DNA from 2 places in the Acetobacter senegalensis genome. Region 2 is predicted to be linked to the other one. Evidence: predicted binding sites of a transcription regulator. Region 2 holds the regulator's gene; the other holds the start of a gene.
The links. Region 2 encodes HrcA, which represses chaperone genes, less so after heat shock. Its sites were predicted from a motif close to GTTNGCACTCNCNNNNNGNGAGTGCNAAC; they were not measured.
Positions count from the first base shown of each region.

Region 1: a site for HrcA is predicted at 6,334-6,362, ahead of groES (co-chaperone GroES). Genes of this name have one in related genera too.

Region 1 is NZ_LN606600.1:412,682-421,873, forward strand. It holds gene ASN_RS01780 (inositol monophosphatase family protein) at 1-210, shown strand, start outside; gene ASN_RS01785 (NAD(P)-dependent alcohol dehydrogenase) at 545-1,609, opposite strand; gene ASN_RS01790 (ATP-dependent DNA helicase) at 1,795-4,800, shown strand; gene ASN_RS01795 (cold-shock protein) at 5,226-5,429, opposite strand; gene ASN_RS01800 (dienelactone hydrolase family protein) at 5,558-6,244, opposite strand; gene groES (co-chaperone GroES) at 6,457-6,750, shown strand; gene groL (chaperonin GroEL) at 6,805-8,445, shown strand; gene ade (adenine deaminase) at 8,674-9,192, shown strand, end outside.
Region 2 is NZ_LN606600.1:1,505,273-1,514,464, forward strand. It holds one part of gene prfB (peptide chain release factor 2) at 1-960, opposite strand, end outside; one part of gene prfB (peptide chain release factor 2) at 962-1,030, opposite strand; gene ASN_RS06685 (penicillin-binding protein 1A) at 1,107-3,881, opposite strand; gene hrcA (heat-inducible transcriptional repressor HrcA) at 4,036-5,109, opposite strand; gene rph (ribonuclease PH) at 5,380-6,108, shown strand; gene rdgB (RdgB/HAM1 family non-canonical purine NTP pyrophosphatase) at 6,113-6,712, shown strand; gene mtnK (S-methyl-5-thioribose kinase) at 6,809-8,038, shown strand; gene acs (acetate--CoA ligase) at 8,670-9,192, shown strand, end outside.

The sequences.
Region 1 (9,192 bases), 1.1 Mb from region 2:
GGCCGGTACGAAGGTTACTGGGAATTTGGCATCAAACCGTGGGATTGCGCAGCAGGCATCCTGATCGTGCGTGAAGCTGGCGGTCAGGTAACTGACCCCGCCGGGCAGGATCTGGATGACATGCCGGACGATGTGATGATTGTGGCTGGCAACGCCAACATGCACGGCAAGCTGCTTGAAGTGGTTGCGGAAAGCCTTCAGGACGCCTGAAGCCACTTTTCCCATTTCCAGCTTTAAAGAAGGCCGCCTTCACATTTACTGTGGGCGGCCTTCTTTTTTAGGTGCTTCCACCTCGCGTTAAAAAAAAGAGACGGCAGACTGCCCTGATGGACTTTTCAAACAGCCCATCAGGAAACGCAGTACGGTTTAACAGATCAGCCTGACCAGCTTATTCGGCCTCTCCGGGTAGAGTGTCTAGAGGACGATGTGTGACTGAAGGCCGTGTTTGCGCCCGTCTTCCCCGCGTGCCACTCAACACCGCCCTTCGGCGTCCCACATTACTTTGCTCCCCATGAGACTGCGCCCAAACTTCTGAGGCTTTCTCTCACGCCGTTTCTGGCAGGGACGCCATATCAATCACAAACCGGTATTTTACATCAGAGCGCAGGACGCGTTCATAAGCCTCATTGATCTGATTCATTTTGATCATTTCGATATCGGCCGTGATGTTGTGCTTGCCGCAGAAATCAAGCATTTCCTGCGTTTCCTGAATGCCGCCAATGGCTGACCCGGCCAGGCTGCGGCGCTTGCCCACCAGTGTGAACGCCCCCACAGACATGGGTTTTTCCGGCAGCCCCACCAGCACCATGTGCCCATCCTGCCGCAACAGGCCCAGATATTCGTTCACGTCGTGCTCGGCAGAAACCGCATCCAGAATGAAGTCAAAGCGATTGGCTTCCGCTTGCATGGCCTCGGCATCTCGGGAAATCACCACGCGATGTGCGCCCAGCCGCTTGCCGTCTTCCACCTTGTTGGGGGATGTCGTGAACAACGTAACTTCCGCCCCAAGCGCCACAGCAAACTTGACTGCCATATGACCTAGGCCGCCCAGCCCGACAACACCAACACGGTGCCCTTTGCCCACCTTCCAGTGCGCCAGCGGAGACCACGTGGTAATCCCCGCGCACAGAAGCGGCGCAGCGGCGGCAGGATCAAGATTTTCAGGCACGCGCAGCACAAAATGGTCATCCACCACAATGCTGCGGGAATAACCCCCATAGGTATGGGCCCCTTCTTTCGGGAAAGCCGGGTCCGGGCTGTTGTATGTCCAGGTTGGCAGGGCATCACAATATTGTTCCAGCCCGGCTTCACAGGAATGGCAATGGCGGCAGGAATTGACCATGCAGCCCACACCCACCAGATCACCTTTTTTAAAGTGGGTGACATCTCCGCCCGTCTGGACCACACGCCCAATAATTTCATGGCCGGGCACGCAGGGGTAAAAGCTCGGCCCCCATTCACTGCGCACCGTGTGGATATCGGAGTGGCAGACACCACAATAGGCAATATCTATCTGCACATCACGCGGGCCGCAGTCGCGCCGTTCGAACGTAATGGCTTCCAAGGGAGCCGTAGCACTGGAAGCAGCATAACCAACACAGGAAAACACGTGTCTGTCCTTTTCCACTGAGAGCAAAAGCAGGCAGGCGATATCCATCCCTTCCCGCACAAAATACTGGGGTGATCATACGGTATCAGGCCCGCTTCAGAAACAGCGCACTGTGGGCATCAGGCTTTCACCATATGGAATAGCCTCTGGTTCGTACGCCCCAACTTGCGTAGAGTAAGGCTTCCATGCAGTCATCCTTTCCCTCTGCGCATGATGCGCCCGCGCTCACAGCGCATCATCGCGGCATTTCCGTGCTGACGGAGGATGGGGAATTTCTCACCCTTTCCATCGCGGAAATACGCGAGCGGCTGCAAACCATGCCCTGCCCGCTGGTGGTGCATGCGCCCGCCTTCGCCCGCAAACTGGGCCTGCATGCACCAGGCCAACCCTGCCCGTGGCTGGACCTGCTGGAACTGTTCGCCTTTGTCTATCCGGCCCGTTCCGTCGCCCCAACACCGCGTGGGCTGGCCCTCGCCCTTGGGGTAGAAGAGGAACGAATTGGGCAGGCGGAAGCTGATCTGCTCCCTCTTCTGACCTCCCTGATGCTGGCGGAACTCGCGCGCCACAAAAGCAGCCCGGAAGCAGAGTTTCTGGCCGCACTAACCGTCCGGCTGGGGCAAGCGGGCTGGCCTTGGGCGGGAACTGTCGCGGAAACGCTCGGCCTGCATGAAAAACTTGGACCACGCGGACAGTTGCCAGAAGACGCCATGCAACCAGGAGACGCCCTGCGCGTGTGGCGCGTGCTGCCCAAATGGGAGGATGTTGCCCCACGCCCGCCTCCGGCGTCTCATCCCATCACGTCAGCCGAAGCCCGCGCCCGCCTGACCATGCTACTGGGCGAAGGGGCTGAAAGCCGCGCAGGACAGGCAGATTTTGCCAGTGTCTCCACCGCTGCGTTCGAACCTCGCACCATGCGCGGCAATCCCGCCGTGGTGCTGGCGGAAGCCGGGACGGGAACGGGCAAGACGCTGGGGTATATCGCACCCGCCAGCGTGTGGGCGGAACGCAATGGCGGCAGTGTGTGGATCAGCACCTACACGCGCCACCTGCAACGCCAGATTGAGCAGGAAACGCACCGCCTGTTTCCGGATGACGCCACACGCCGCCGGCATGTGGTGCTGCGCAAAGGGCGCGAGAATTACCTCTGCCTGCTGAACATGGAAGAAGCCGTCAACAGTGCGGCCTCCCGCCCCGCAGGCGTGACCATTGCGCTGGCGATGCTCGCCCGCTGGGCCCGCGCCACCGCTGATGGTGATCTGACAGGCGGAGACCTGCCCGGCTGGTTTGGAGACCTGTTTGGCCACGGCAACATTACCGGCGTTGCGGACAGGCGCGGCGAATGTATTCACGGTGCCTGCCCGCATTATCAGCGCTGTTTTGTGGAACATACCATCCGCCGGGCGCGGGAGGCAGATCTGGTCATTGCCAATCATGCGCTGGTGATGGCGCAAGCAGCCTATTCTGAAAACGCCATGGCGGATGATTCGGAAGAAGGTGAAGAAGACAGCACGCCCTCCCGCTATGTTTTTGATGAAGGCCATCATCTGGCAGATGCGGCAGACGGTGCCTTTTCCGCCGAACTCTCGGGGCTGGAAGCTGCGGAACTGCGGCGCTGGCTGTTGGGCGCGGAAGGCCGCCGTTCCCGCGCGCGCGGCCTCAAGCGGCGGCTGGATGATCTGGTGGTCGGCCTGCCCAAGCTGGAAACACCGCTGGACGCTGCCCTGATGGCGGCGCACGCCCTGCCCGCCCCCGGCTGGTCCACGCGGCTGGCCGGAACAGAAGGTGAGAACGAACCACCGCCTCATCCCGCCGAAGACGTGCCTGCACAGGGAGAAGATGGCCTTTTCCCCATGGTGCAGAATGCCGTTGAGCCCGTGCTTGAGAACCCGACCGAGATGTTTCTCAAACTGCTGCGCCAACAGGTTCTGGCGCGCAGTCAGGAACGCGGGCGCGCAGACCATGCCTACGGCGCGCTGGAATGTGACCTGCACCCTTTATTGCCCGACCTTGCACAGGCCGGGCAGGCGCTGGCGCGGGCACTGGGGCGGCTGGCAGAACCGCTCCGCATTCTAGCGGAACGCCTGCACGCCCGTTTGCAGGATGAAGCAGAAAGTCTGGACAGCGTCACCCGAGGGCGAATTGAGGCTATGGTGCGCGCCTTGCGCCGCCGGGCCATTACCCGGCTGGACGCCTGGATTGCCATGCTGGACGCGCTGGATCACCCACCGCCAGCAGATGCCACCCCGACCCACATTCATTTCATCCGACTGGATCGTCGGGAAAAACAGCGCATGGGTGAGCAGGATGTAGGCCTGCACCGCCACTGGCTGGACCCCACCGTGCCTTTTGCTGCGGTTATGGCCATGCCTGCACAGGGCATGCTGATTACGTCCGCCACCCTGCGCGATCAGTCTGACACCCCGCGCAAACCCCCGACAGAAGAGGGACAGACGGAAGACCTTTACTCGGAAGAATCGGAACGTGCGTGGGAAGCGGCTGAAGCCCGAACCGGAGCAAACCACTTTCCGGCCCCCGCCATTCGGGCCAGCCTGAGTAGTCCTTTCGATTACGCCCGGCAGACGCGCACGTTTATTGTCAACGACATAGACCATGGAAGTATTGCCGATCTGGCTGCCGCCTATCGCACCCTGTTTCAGGCCTCTGGTGGCGGAGGGCTCGGGCTGTTCACCGCCATATCGCGCCTGCGCGGCGTTCACTCCCGCATTGCGCCTGCGCTGGAGGAAAGCGGCCTGCCTCTTTATGCGCAGCATGTCGATGCAATGGATAACGCAACGCTGGTGGATATTTTCCGCACGGAAGAACATGCCTGCCTGCTGGGTACGGATGCCATGCGGGACGGTGTGGATGTGCCGGGAAATGCCCTGCGACTGGTGGTTTTTGAGCGTGTTCCGTGGCCCCGGCCTGACATTCTGCACCGTGAACGGCGCATTCATCTCTCTGGTGGCGATACAACTGGATATGATGACCGGATTGCCCGCCTCAGACTGCGTCAGGCGTTTGGACGGCTCATCCGCAGCCAGTCAGATCGGGGTGTTTTTGTGCTGTTGGATCGCAGAACGCCTTCGCGCCTGCTCTCAGCCTTCCCACCGGGGGCCGAAGTGCGACGGATGGGGCTGGCGGACACAGCACGGGAAATTGAAAACTTTCTGCCACGCACGCCTCAAAACTGAACGGCGATGGCCCATCGCGCTCTGGACGCGACAACTCGGGGCGTGACAACATGCCTTACGAGGCGGCTTTGCATGCTGAAGTCAAAAGGCTGCGTCTAAACCCTCAGCAATCGGAAACAGCGTGCGTTTCCACCTGTAATGAAAGCAGAATAGAAAAGCTCAGCGCAAGGATATTGGCTTAAAAACACCAACATCATCCAACGCAGAAAAACTGCCGCACAAAACTGACAGGCTTTTCAAATAATTTTTGGAATAATCAAAATGTGTAGCAGAGACAAACAGGAACCACCAAGAATAACGACGTAGCGTTTTCTTGCCAGATCGTGCCACAGGTGTCAGTTGGCACGGCTTTAGCGAAACCAACAGACAGTCTCTGCAGAGAGTGCGGAGCAGGTTGCGTAAACGCCCTCGCCCCGCAGGCAGCCTTAGAGAGGCTTGAGCTCTGTAGCAGCCACTTTGCCGCGCTCTGTCACGAGTTCATAAGAAATCTTCTCATTCTCATTCAGACCACGCAGGCCAGCAGCCTGAACAGCGGTGATGTGAACAAAAACGTCTTTGCCTCCATCATCAGGAGCGATGAAGCCAAAGCCTTTGGTGGCATTGAACCATTTTACTGTACCGGTCGGCATAGGCGGGTAACTTTCCCTGATAGTCTCCTGCCGGGCAACCATATGCCGGCTACAGGACCCCTCTATCCGCTCATGAAGCGGCGGGAATGTCAATCAAAATACCCCGCCTGTGCGCGATTCCGGCAGTTTCAGCCCTTCAGATGCGCTTCCAGAAACGCCACACTGCGCTGCTGCGCCAGAAGGTAGGCCTCCGCGTTGAAAGACGAGCGTTCCGCGCAGCCAAAGCCATGCCCTGCCTCGTCATACACGAAAATTTCAATTCCCGGCTGCGCCTCCCTGATGGCGGTCACATCCATGTGAGGAATACTGCTATCCTGCCCGCCAAAATGCATTTCCACCGGGCAATGCGGAGTCTCGTTGCGGCTGGCGGCAATACCACCACCATACCAACAGACAGCGGCTGCAAAATCATGCGTATGGGTTGCGGCCTGCCATGCCAGCGTGCCGCCCCAACAATAGCCGATAATGCCCGGTTTGCTGCGCCCGCTGCCACGTTTATGCGCCAGCGCAGCCGCACTCGCCCGCAGATCCAACAAGGTTTTTTCCGGGGGAATCTGGGCACGAAGAGCCAGGCCCTGATCAATTCCGGCCTTGTCATACGCCAGCTCCGTCCCCGGCTGGGCGCGGTCAAACAGAGCGGGCGAAATCACATGAAAACCGCGAGCCGCAAAATCATCACACACATGGCGGATATGATCGTTCACGCCAAAAATTTCCTGCACCACAACAAGCGCATAGGGCAGATCCGCTCCGCCTGCCTCATAGGCTGAAAAGCTGTGTCCGTCCTCAGCCTGTAGTGTGATTGCATGCCCCATGGCGGCGACTCCTTTTGCGTGAAGTGTTAAAACTGGAAGAAAGTTTTCCACATTTCTTGACTCTCGGGGAGGACAAACCTATCTCCTGTTCTGGCACTCCCGGGGTGGGAGTGCTAACGCAACGCGGCGTTCGTTACGCGCGGTAAAAGCAGGTGGTGTCGCTTCCAGACAAGGGCGCCACCGCAGCAAAAATGAATGTGGAGCGATCCATAATGACGAAGTTTCGTCCTTTACACGACCGAGTAGTCGTCCGTCGTCTCGAAAGCGAAGAGAAGACAGTTGGCGGCATTATTATCCCTGACACGGCCAAAGAAAAGCCGATGGAAGGCAAAGTGGTCGCAGTTGGTCCGGGTGCCCGCAATGAGCAGGGGCAGATCGTAGCGCTTGATGTCAAGGCTGGCGACAAGATCCTGTTCGGCAAATGGTCCGGCACAGAAGTGAAGATCGACGGTGAAGAGCTGCTGATCATGAAAGAAAGCGACATTCTGGGCATTATTTCCGCCTGAGTGACGCCCTGATCCGCTTTTCAATATTTAACTGATCCTCACAGGAGAATTTCAATGGCTGCCAAAGACGTAAAGTTTGGTGGTGACGCACGCCAGCGTATGCTGCGCGGTGTCGACATCCTTGCAGACGCTGTTAAGGTCACGCTCGGTCCCAAAGGCCGTAACGTTGTGCTGGACAAGAGCTTCGGCGCTCCCCGCATCACGAAGGACGGTGTGTCCGTCGCCAAGGAAATCGAACTTGCTGACAAGTTCGAAAACATGGGCGCACAGATGCTGCGCGAAGTGGCTTCCAAAACCAACGATATCGCTGGTGACGGCACGACCACTGCAACCGTTCTGGCTCAGGCCATTGTGCGTGAAGGCCACAAGGCCGTTGCCGCTGGCATGAACCCGATGGACCTCAAGCGCGGTATCGACAAGGCCGTTGCTGCGGTTGTTGAAGAACTGAAGAAGAACACCAAGAAGATCACCACCCCGGCTGAAACAGCTCAGGTTGGCACGATCTCCGCTAACGGTGAATCTGAAATCGGTCAGATGATCTCCGAAGCCATGCAGAAAGTTGGCTCCGAAGGCGTGATCACGGTTGAAGAAGCCAAGCACTTCCAGACAGAACTGGACGTGGTTGAAGGCATGCAGTTCGACCGCGGCTACATCTCTCCCTACTTCGTGACGAACACGGAGAAGATGACGGCTGATCTGGAAAACCCCTACATCCTGATCCATGAAAAGAAGCTGTCTTCTCTTCAGCCGATGCTGCCGCTGCTTGAAGCCGTTGTGCAGTCTGGCCGTCCGCTGCTGATCATTGCAGAAGACGTTGATGGTGAAGCGCTGGCAACCCTGGTTGTCAACAAGCTGCGCGGTGGCCTGAAAATTGCTGCTGTCAAGGCTCCTGGCTTTGGTGACCGTCGTAAAGCCATGCTGGAAGATATCGCTATCCTGACCGGTGGCCAGGTGATCAGCGAAGATCTGGGCATCAAGCTGGAAACCGTTACCCTGCCGATGCTGGGCACCGCCAAAAAGGTGCGTATCGACAAGGAAAACACCACCATTGTTGATGGTGCTGGCAAGTCTGACGACATCAAGGGCCGTTGCAAGCAGATCCGTGCGCAGATCGAGGAAACCACCTCTGACTACGACCGTGAAAAGCTGCAGGAACGTCTGGCCAAGCTGGCTGGCGGTGTTGCCGTGATCCGCGTTGGTGGCTCCACGGAAGTGGAAGTCAAGGAACGCAAGGACCGCGTTGATGACGCCCTGCACGCAACCCGCGCTGCAGTGGAAGAAGGCATTGTTCCTGGTGGTGGCACGGCTCTGGCCCGCGCTTCTGCCAACCTGTCTCACCTGCACTACCACAATGACGATCAGCGCGTTGGTGGTGACATCATCCGCAAGGCTCTGCAGGCTCCGCTGCGCCAGATCGCTCACAACGCTGGTGAAGATGGTGCGGTTATCGCCAACAAGGTGCTTGAATCCAAAGAATACGCTTTCGGGTTCGATGCACAGGCTGGCGAATACAAGAACCTGGTTGATGCCGGTATTATCGACCCGACCAAAGTTGTTCGCACGGCTCTGCAGGATGCAGCTTCTGTTGCTGGTCTGCTGATCACCACCGAAGCTATGGTGGCAGAACGTCCGGAAAAGAAAGCGGCTCCGGCTGGCGGCCCTGACATGGGCGGCATGGGCGGCATGGACTTCTAAGGTCCTTTTTCCTTACCGTTTTGGTAGGCGGCTCCGGCTGCGTTCCGAAACGGGCGGAAAGCCTGAAAGGCGAGTGGCAACTTTGGTTGCCCTCGCCTTTTTCTTTTAAAGAAACAGCATTTGCCTTCCCCACCCGTATCAGGAACAATAACGGATCGGGGCTGATGAGGATTTTTGGAGACTGAGGCCTCAGCCAGCCTCCTGCTTTACGGGGGAAATGAAACAGGCATGACAGGCAGCACACTTTCCAACCGCATTGCACAAGGTTGCGGAACTGAAATAGCGGATACGGTCATCAAGAATGTCCGGCTGTTTGATCTGGTAACCGGAGAGCTTATTCCCACGGATATCGCCCTGTGCGGGGACAGAATTGTCGGCACGCTGGACACGTACGAGGGCAAGCGCATTATTGAAGGCCGGAACCGCATTGCCGTGCCGGGCTTTATTGATACGCATCTGCATGTTGAATCTTCGCTGATCACGCCTTTTGAATTTGACCGCTGCGTCCTACCCCATGGTGTAACCACCGCCATTTGCGACCCGCACGAAATGGCGAACGTTCTGGGGCGGGCAGCGCTGGACTACTTCACGGAGGCCGCGACCCGCACCATCATGGATCTACGGGTCAATCTCTCCAGTTGTGTGCCTTCTACGGCGCTGGAAACCTCCGGCGCATGCCTTCGGGCCGTAGACCTTGCCCCTTACCGCACACACCCCAAGGTGATCGGCCTGGCGGAATTCATGAAC
Region 2 (9,192 bases):
ATTCCCGGTTTCCACGCCTGTACGCAGATCCTTGACCATCTGATACGGCGCCAGAACGTAGGACCGAATCTGATGCCCCCAACCAATATCGGTCTTGGCAGCTTCCGTGGCAGCCGCTGCGGCTTCACGCTTCTGAAGTTCGGCTTCATACAGGCGCGCACGCAGCATCTGCATGGCAGTGGCACGGTTCCGATGCTGTGAACGGTCTGTCTGACAGGCCACCACAATCCCGGTGGGAATATGGGTGATACGGATGGCAGAATCCGTTTTGTTAACGTGCTGCCCGCCCGCACCGGATGCCCGGAACGTATCCACCTTCAGGTCAGAATCATTGACTTCAATCTCGATCGAATCATCAATAACCGGATAGACCCAGACAGAGGCAAAGGACGTCTGCCGTCGGGCTGCCGCATCAAACGGAGAAATCCGCACAAGCCGATGCACGCCAGCTTCGGTTTTCAGCCAACCATAGGCATTGGGGCCAGAGACCAGAATGGTGGCCGATTTCAGCCCCGCCTGTTCCCCTTCCGAGCTTTCCATCAGCGTGACCTTGTAGCCATGCGCTTCTGCCCAGCGGGTGTACATGCGCAGCATCATTTCCGCCCAGTCCTGCGCCTCGGTGCCGCCAGCGCCAGCATTGACTTCCAGATAGCAGTCATTGCTGTCGGCCTCGCCAGAAAGCAGGCTTTCCGTCTCACGCCGCTTGGCTTCTTCCGCCAGTTGCTTCAGGGTTGAAATGGCTTCCTGAACCACTTCGGCGTCCCCTTCAGCCTCGGCCAGCTCAACAAGCTCACAAGTATCCTGCACGCTGTTTTCAAGCGCCAGAACCCCTTCTACCTGTCCAGCCAGCAGCGTGCGTTCACGCATCAGCTTCTGGGCGGCTTCCGGGTCATTCCATAAATCAGGATCTTCTGCCTGGTTGTTCAGTTCGGCCAGTCTGGCCTGTGCGACATCCCAGTTAAAGATGCCTCCTCAGCAGCGCCACTGACTGCTTGATCTGGTCGTTAAGGGCTTCCGTCTCGGCAGACATCAGGCCGTTTCTCCATCACTTCTAAGACTTGCTTGAATTGCAGAGAGACTGTTCAGACAGCCTCTTGTAAGCGGCCTCAATAAAGGCCGCCCATGCCAATGTCACCCCCGGAAGGCTCCTGCGCAGGGTGTGGTGTACCGGGTGCTGGCGTAGCGCTATTGCCCGCAGCAGTCCCACCCGCGCCGGGCTGCCCGCCACCGGCGGCCATATCACTTTCCGAATCGGGCATGTTTTCAGCGCCAGTATCGGCTGCCGTCAGTTCCTGAGACGCGCCATTATCAGCCAGACTGACGCTTACACCCGGAATCTGATCAGGCTTGAACGCATCAATCGCAACGCCACGGCCCGTATCATACCGCACCAGCGTAACACCCTCCGGCACGGGGAAATCAAGCTTGGGGTACCCCTCAAAGGCAGTCTTCATGATCTTGTTCCAGATAGGACCAGCAATGGCCCCCCCGGTCTCATTCTTGCCCAGAGATTGAGGCGAATCGAACCCGATCCACACGACCGTCACCAGATCGGGTGAGTAACCGGCAAACCACGCATCATTGAAATTCTGGCTGGTGCCGGTTTTGCCCGCTACAGGGCGATCAATCCCTTTGCCAGCCTGCACCCCGGTGCCGCGACGGATGACATCCTGCAACATGGTGGTGATCTGGAACGTGCTTTGTTCTGACGCCACTCTCGGCCGATCATCCTTGACGGCAGGCTGATCATCCACACCGGGAAGATCTGCGCTGTTCTGCACGGAGGCAGACGGTGCCGGGGTGGTTACTGGCGCGGGTGCTGGCGGCTGCGGCTGCGCGGCATCCGGCTTGCCATCAGGGAAGATGGCGTCTGGTTCATTCTCATGACCCGCAGCCTGTTGCTCTGCGGCAGTCTGAGCAGCGACAGAAACCAGAGAAAGCCCTTCCGGCCGCCAGATCACCTTACCCTGCCGGTCCTGCACATCATCTATCAGGGTCGGGGTTACTTTCCGGCCCCCGGCAGCCAACGTGGCGTAGGCTCCCGCTTCTTTCAGCACCGTGGTTTCCACGGCCCCCAGAGCCGCAGGCAGCACGTGCGGCATGGAGTCCACAAGCCCGATTCGCGTTGCCAGATCAGCCACATTCTTGATGCCGATATGCGCAGCCAACCGGATGGTCACGAGGTTGCGGGATTCCCGCAACGCATCATGCAGGGACGTTGGCCCCCAGAAATCCTTTTCATAGTTGTTGGGGTGCCACGCCCCGTAAGAAACTGGAGAATCGTCAAAGGCCTGAGAGGGAGAAATGCCCTGCTCCATGGCCTGTAGATACACAAACGGCTTGAAGGATGAGCCGGGCTGACGCAGCGCCTGCGTTGCGCGGTCAAACTGTGATGTCTGGAAAGACCAGCCCCCCACCAACGCCATCACGCGCCCAGTATGCACATTGAGGGTCACCACAGCGCCTTCAACATGCGGCACTTGCATCAGCGCCACACGCTCCCCTTGGGCCTGAGGTTCAATCATCACCACATCGCCCGCTCTCAACAGGCGGAACCGGCGCGTCCATGCCAGATCACGTTCCAGCACCTGCGCGGTTTGTGGTGTTCCGCCCTGCGTGGCAGCGCCCCGCCGCATGATGCCCCCTTCAAGCCAGCCCACCCGGCCGCGAGAAGGGTCAAGCACCACAGCCAACCGCCATTGATCCAGCATTCCCAGCGGCACCGGCACGGCCTGCAGGGCCGCCACCCAGTCCTCCTGAGAAGAAGAGGACGTGACCTCTGCCAGATGTTTGATAGGGCCACGCCAGCCGCCATGTGCCCGGTCATACGCCATCAGGCCCTGTCGCAGGGTGGTCTGCGCCGTAAGCTGCAATGCGGGGTCCAGACTGGTGTGCACTTCCAGCCCGCCCTGTAGCGTCGTGTCCTGCCCGTACCGTTCCAACAGTTCGCGCCGCACTTCCTCAGCAAACCATTCAGACCCGGGAGCCGGACCGGGGCGCACAAAGGCGTGCGGGATCAGAGGCTCGGCTTCTGCTGACCGGGCAGCCTCATGCGTAATGGCGCCTGTTTCGGCCATCCGCTCCAGCACCCAGTTCCGTCGCCCACGCGCGGCATCCGGAAACCGGATCGGGTTGTAATTGGTCGGAGATTTGGGCAACGCGCCAAGGAAAGCTGCCTCGGCATCATCAAGCTGATCAAGCGGCTTGTTGAAATATGTCTGCGCGGCGGCGGCAATGCCATAGGCGCCGCTGCCCATGTAAATTTCGTTCAGATAGATTTCGAGAATCTTCTCCTTGGGCAGCACCTGCTCAATGCGCATGGCCAGAAACGCTTCCTTGGCCTTGCGCTTCATGGAGACAGCATTACTGCCCAGCAGCATGACGCGCGCCACCTGCTGCGTGATGGTGGACGCACCAATAGGCCTGCGCCCCTTGCCGCGAGTAAGATCGGTCAGACCTGCGCGTATAATGGCGACCGGGTCCACCCCTTTATGGGTCCAGAATTTCTGGTCTTCCGCTGCAATAAAGGCGTTTTTCACCCGGTCCGGAATAGCGCTGTACGGCACAAACACCCGGCGTTCATCTGCCAGTTCGGCAATCACCTTGTCATCTGATGCATAAAGGCGGCTCATTACAGGCGGCTGGTAGGTCCGTAGCCCTTCCACCGTCGGCAGATCCGCCACAATACCTTCATACTGGTGCCAGACCAGCAGGGACGCCCCCGTTACGCCAACAAGCCCCACGGCAGCCACTGTGCCCAGAAGCCCCCGCCATTGGCGGAAACGTGGCCTGCGCAGCGTTACACCCTGCCGGGAAGAAGCGTTTTCTTCTTTCTTGTCAGAAGAAGACCCAGAGTCACCAGAAGACGGAGTTCGTGTCATGCAGGTCCTTTATCATTCCCATGCGCTGCCGTCTTCCTTCTCATGCGCCATATTGACCACATGATGGCAAAAAGACACCTCTCCCCGCCGGACCAGCCTTTTCCAACGGAGTTTGCCTTTAATGTCACTGTTCCGTTTTACCGGAACACCCCATCTAGCCCAGCATTTCACCCAGAAAACGGGCCGTATAATCCACCACCGGAATAATGCGACCGTAATTGATGCGCGTGGGGCCAATCACGCCAATGGCCCCTACAATCCGGTTGGCCTCGTTCCGGGCTGGGGCCACGACCATGGACATGCCGGAGGCCCCGAACAATCCACTTTCCGCCCCGATGAAAATCCTCACCCCTGCCGAATTTTCCGCCAGTTCCAGCAGGCGCATCATGGTTTCCTGCGTTTCCAGCCGGTCAAACAGGGTCTGAATAGCTAACAGGCGTTCCTGCCCATCCACATCCGCCAGCAGCTTGCCTTGACCGCGAATAATCAGGGTGCCGCCGCGTTCATCCGCACCACCGCCCCACACAGCCAGACCACTTTCCACCACCTCGGCCGTCAACTGGTCCAGCGCGTTCTGATTCTCCGTCATTTCAGCACCAACCCTGTCACGCAGATCATGCAGGGTTGTGCCTAAAACACGGGCATTCAGGTAATTGGCTGCTTCCACCAGAGCCGAGGGAGGCATGCCCACCGGGGTTTCCATCACCCGATTCTCCACATGGCCATCAGTGCCGACAAGGACAACCAGCGCCCGATTGCCGCCAAGTGCGACAAACTCAATATGCTTGATGCCGCCCTCCCCCTTGGGAGCCACCACCAACCCGGCTGCATCGGACATGCCAGAGAGCAGAGCCGAAGCCTCCGTCAACGTCTCCTGCAAGGAGCGCCCACGCGCTTCCAGAGACCGACCAATACCGGCCTGCTCCTCTTCTGAAAGGCTGCCAAATTGCAGCAGGCCATCCACAAACAGCCGCAGCCCTTTTTCCGTAGGCAGACGCCCGGCGGAGGTGTGGGGAGAAAACAGCAACCCCGCTTCCGTCAATGAGGCCATGACATTCCGAATGGTCGCCGGAGAAAGTGGCAACCCCAACCGGCGTGAGAGCGTACGGGAACCTACGGGTTCACCGCTTGCCACGTATTCTTCCACAATTTCGCGCAAAATCGCGGCGGATCTGCCATCCAGTTCCGGCGGCAGGGGCGATTTTACGGGCAGCAGACCACGCTTCATGATGACAGGCCTCCTCCTTCAAAATGATCCAGCCGGTAAATCAGGCCAAACAGACATATCCTGATCTTCTGCGCATCTGGCGTGCGTCTGACAAGAGAGCAAGTCCCTTCAACGCAAGAGTGAGCAGTCCCTGACCCTTTCAGGCAGACATAACGCACGTCTCGCGGCACCGACGCACCTGTGTAACCGGAGACCGTCACGCGGTTCCGCTCTGGCGCAAATCCCTTTATGTGCAGGGACCCCTCGTTTTTTTGTCAGGAGCCCTTCCTCATGCGCCCTTCCGGCCGTCAGCCAGACCAGATGCGCCCCGTTACAATTGAAACCGGTTTTGCCCACCATGCGGAAGGCTCCGCCCTTATCCGCGTGGGCGGCACGGAAGTGCTCTGTACGGCCAGTGTGGAAAACCGTGTTCCAGCCTTTCTGCGCGGAAAGGGTTCAGGATGGGTAACAGCCGAATATGGCATGCTGCCCCGTGCCACCCATTCGCGCGGCCTGCGAGAGGCCGCCAAGGGCAAACAATCCGGTCGGACACAGGAAATCCAGCGGTTGATTGGTCGCTCCCTGCGTTCTGTGGTGGACCTGCCCGCGCTAGGTGAAATCAGCATCACGCTGGATTGCGACGTTCTGAATGCAGATGGTGGCACCCGTTGCGCCGCCATTACCGGTGCATGGGTGGCGCTACGGTTGGCTCTGGGTAAATTGGTGGCCGCGCATGTGCTGCGCCAGTTGCCCCTGCGCGGACAGGTTGCGGCTGTCTCCTGCGGGTTGACGGAAGCCGGCCCTGTGCTGGATCTGGACTATGCGGAAGACAGCGCCGCAGCAGCCGACACCAATTTTGTACTGACCGCAGACCGGCGCATTGTGGAAATTCAGGCCACAGCCGAAGACGCTCCCTTTATGGAAGACTCTTTCACCGCCATGTTCGGCCTCGCCCGGCAGGGTGTTTCCGTGCTGTTTGATGCCCAGACAGCCGCAGTGAACGCAGCAGAAGGCCACTGACCCCATGACAAACCCCATTTTGAAATCTGGCGACAAACTGGTTCTGGCCAGCCACAACAAAGGCAAACTTGCTGAATTTTCCTCTCTCCTTGCTGATTTCGGCATTACCGTGCTCTCTGCCGGGGATCTTGACCTTCCTGAACCGGACGAGACGGAAACCACGTTTGCAGGCAACGCCGCCCTCAAGGCTGTCGCCGCATCCAAAGCCACGGGCCTGCCCGCGCTGGCCGATGATTCCGGCCTGTGTGTTTCCGCCCTTGGGGGAGCACCCGGCATTTATTCCGCACGCTGGGCCGGGCCGGATAAAGACTTTCCCGCTGCCATGGCCCGCATTCACGAGGGAATTGGCGAAGACGAACGCGATGCGTGGTTTATCTGCGTGCTGTGCCTTGCTTTTCCGGACGGCACCACCCGCAGTTTTGAAGGGCGTATCAATGGGCAGATCACGTGGCCCCCACGGGGAGATAAAGGCCACGGATATGACCCCATTTTCACGCCGGAAGGGGAAACCCGCACCTTTGCGGAAATGGCGGACGCCGAGAAAAATGCCATCAGCCACCGTGCTCGCGCCTTTAAATCCTTCCGTGAATCGTGCCTTGATTGATACCACTATTGGAAAACAGAGTTTTTGTCTGATACGGTGCGCCAGCCGGGGAATTCCCCGGCTGTTTTTCTATCAGCTGTTCAGGACAAGGACTCCATGACCACACAGAACACCGCTTACCGCACACTGGATGCTGAGGGTGTAAGATCCTATGTGGCCTCTCTTCCCACCATTGCCGCGCGCCTTGGCAGCGCGCCGGAAACATGGACCATCCGGGAAGTGAGTGATGGCAACCTGAATATGGTGTTTCTGGCTGAAGGCTCGAACGGAGGGGTTTGCCTGAAACAGGCGCTTCCGCACGTTCGGGTTGATCCATCCTGGAAAATGCCGCTGGATCGCACTTTTTTTGAAGCCGCCTATCTGCGCAACGTGTTTCCCCACGTGCCAGACCTTACAACAGAATGCCTGCATTTTGACCCGGAACAGTTTATCCTGATTGTCAAAAGCCTTTCTGGCCATACCGTTTTACGCACAGCCCTTATGAACGGGCCGGTTATCCCGGAAATAGCTGCTCGGATTGGGCGCTTTGTGGCCCACAGCACATTTGCCACGTCCCTGCTGGCAGCCCCTTTTGAACCCGTTATGGACCGCCGCATCTGTTTTGCCCGCAACCAGACACTCACCCGTATTACGGTTGATCTGGTGCTGACAGACCCGTACCATAATCACCCCCGTAACCACTGGGCAGAACCGGGCCTGACACCTGTGGTGGACGCCATTCGTGCTGACGAGAATGTGCTGGCCCGGATCGATTCACTGCGTCTGCGCTTTCTTTCCTGCCCACAGGCCCTTCTGCATGGAGACCTCCACACGGGCTCCATCATGACCACGGAAGACGATACACGTGTCATAGACGGCGAATTTGCGATCTACGGTCCTATTGGCTTTGATGCCGGACTGTTTGTCGCAAATCTCGTGCTCAGTTTATTTGCCACGCCGGACACTGCGGCCACACACCTTCATAAACAGATGATCACCTTGTTCTGGGGCAGCTTTACAGAGCACTTCCTTCATTTGTGGAACACACAGCCTACCCCTTCCGACCCGGCGGCCCTGTATTACGCCCCCACCCAAGGCGGCATTTCAGAACGAGAAAAAACTCTTTTCCTGGAAAGTATTTTTCAGGACATGGTTGGATACTGTGGTGCGGAAATCATCCGCCGCATTATCGGCTATGCACACGTTGCCGATTTCTCTGTTCTGCCCAATACGGAAAGCCGGGAAGCCCGCAAAAAACAGGCTCTTCTGTTCGCAAAAAAATGTCTTGATCAGAAACATCTTTTTAAAAACGTTTCTGATTTTCTTACTTCGCTTTCCGCAGACTGATCTCTGTGCTCTGAACTGCCCAGCACTTTGATAGGCTGGGCAGCCTTTAGCCTCCTGCTCCGGGCTGAATGTGGACCTTTCCCCTAATGCCCTCTCTTCCCACCTCTTAGGATGACACTGTTCCCTCTGCGTGCCCCCCCACGATCCCAAGTGGCACCTGCATCGTGTTGTAACAGCTCTTTTACCTGAAGATGCAAGACGCCTCTTGCTTTTAGCGTCATTTTTCTGTCTGCTAGCGTCACCGCAGGAAAGTGCGTTGCTGCGATGCCGCAATTTTCCCTTTCCCTGCCCCAGCTTTGCAAACATTGCAAAACCCGAAAAAATCTTCGCTTCTTTTCACTTTTATTCGGGTAGCGCTCGGCAGACCTCCTCAGGCACACTTCGGCTTATGGACATACACAGAGGCCAAAGCCATGTCGTCTCACGATCTTAAATAGTGCAGCCCTTAATCAGGGCAACGCACTGAACCGCTTGCCTGTTCTGTCAGAAGCGCTTCCCACCAGAAGCGTTTCTATAGGGCTTTTGGCCCACGGCATCTGATTACTGAACTTGCAGCAGATGCCTTGCAGAACATGACACCGTATTTCTTCTGAGACACCGACAAAAACAAAAAGACCGGGGGACAAAGAAGATGTCTGAACATACCATTATTCCCGTGCATCCTCAGTCAGCAGAATACTCCTTGCTGACACCGTCACAACTGCAGGCGATGACACGCCGTGCCGAGCGTGATCCGGATGGGTTCTGGCTGGATCAGGCGGAGCGTATCCACTGGCACAGCAACCCGACCCGCGCCTTTTGTGGCTCCTTTCAGGATGATGTTGAAATCAACTGGTATCATGATGGCACGCTGAACGCCTCCGTCTCCTGCATAGACAGCCATCTGGGAGACAGGGCAGACCAGGTTGCCCTGATCAGCCACCGCGACGGCACGGATGAAGCAGAAAAACTGACATACCGTATGCTGCACGAGCGCGTCTGCCGTCTGGCAAATGCGTTGCAGCATCTGGGTGTTTCGCGGGGGGATCGTGTTGCCATCTCCTTGCCCATGGTATCCGAAGCCCCTATTGCCATGCTGGCATGTGCCCGTATTGGGGCTGTGCATGTGGTGCTGTTTGGCGGTCTTTCAGCAGAAGCCATTGCCGAGCGGCTGG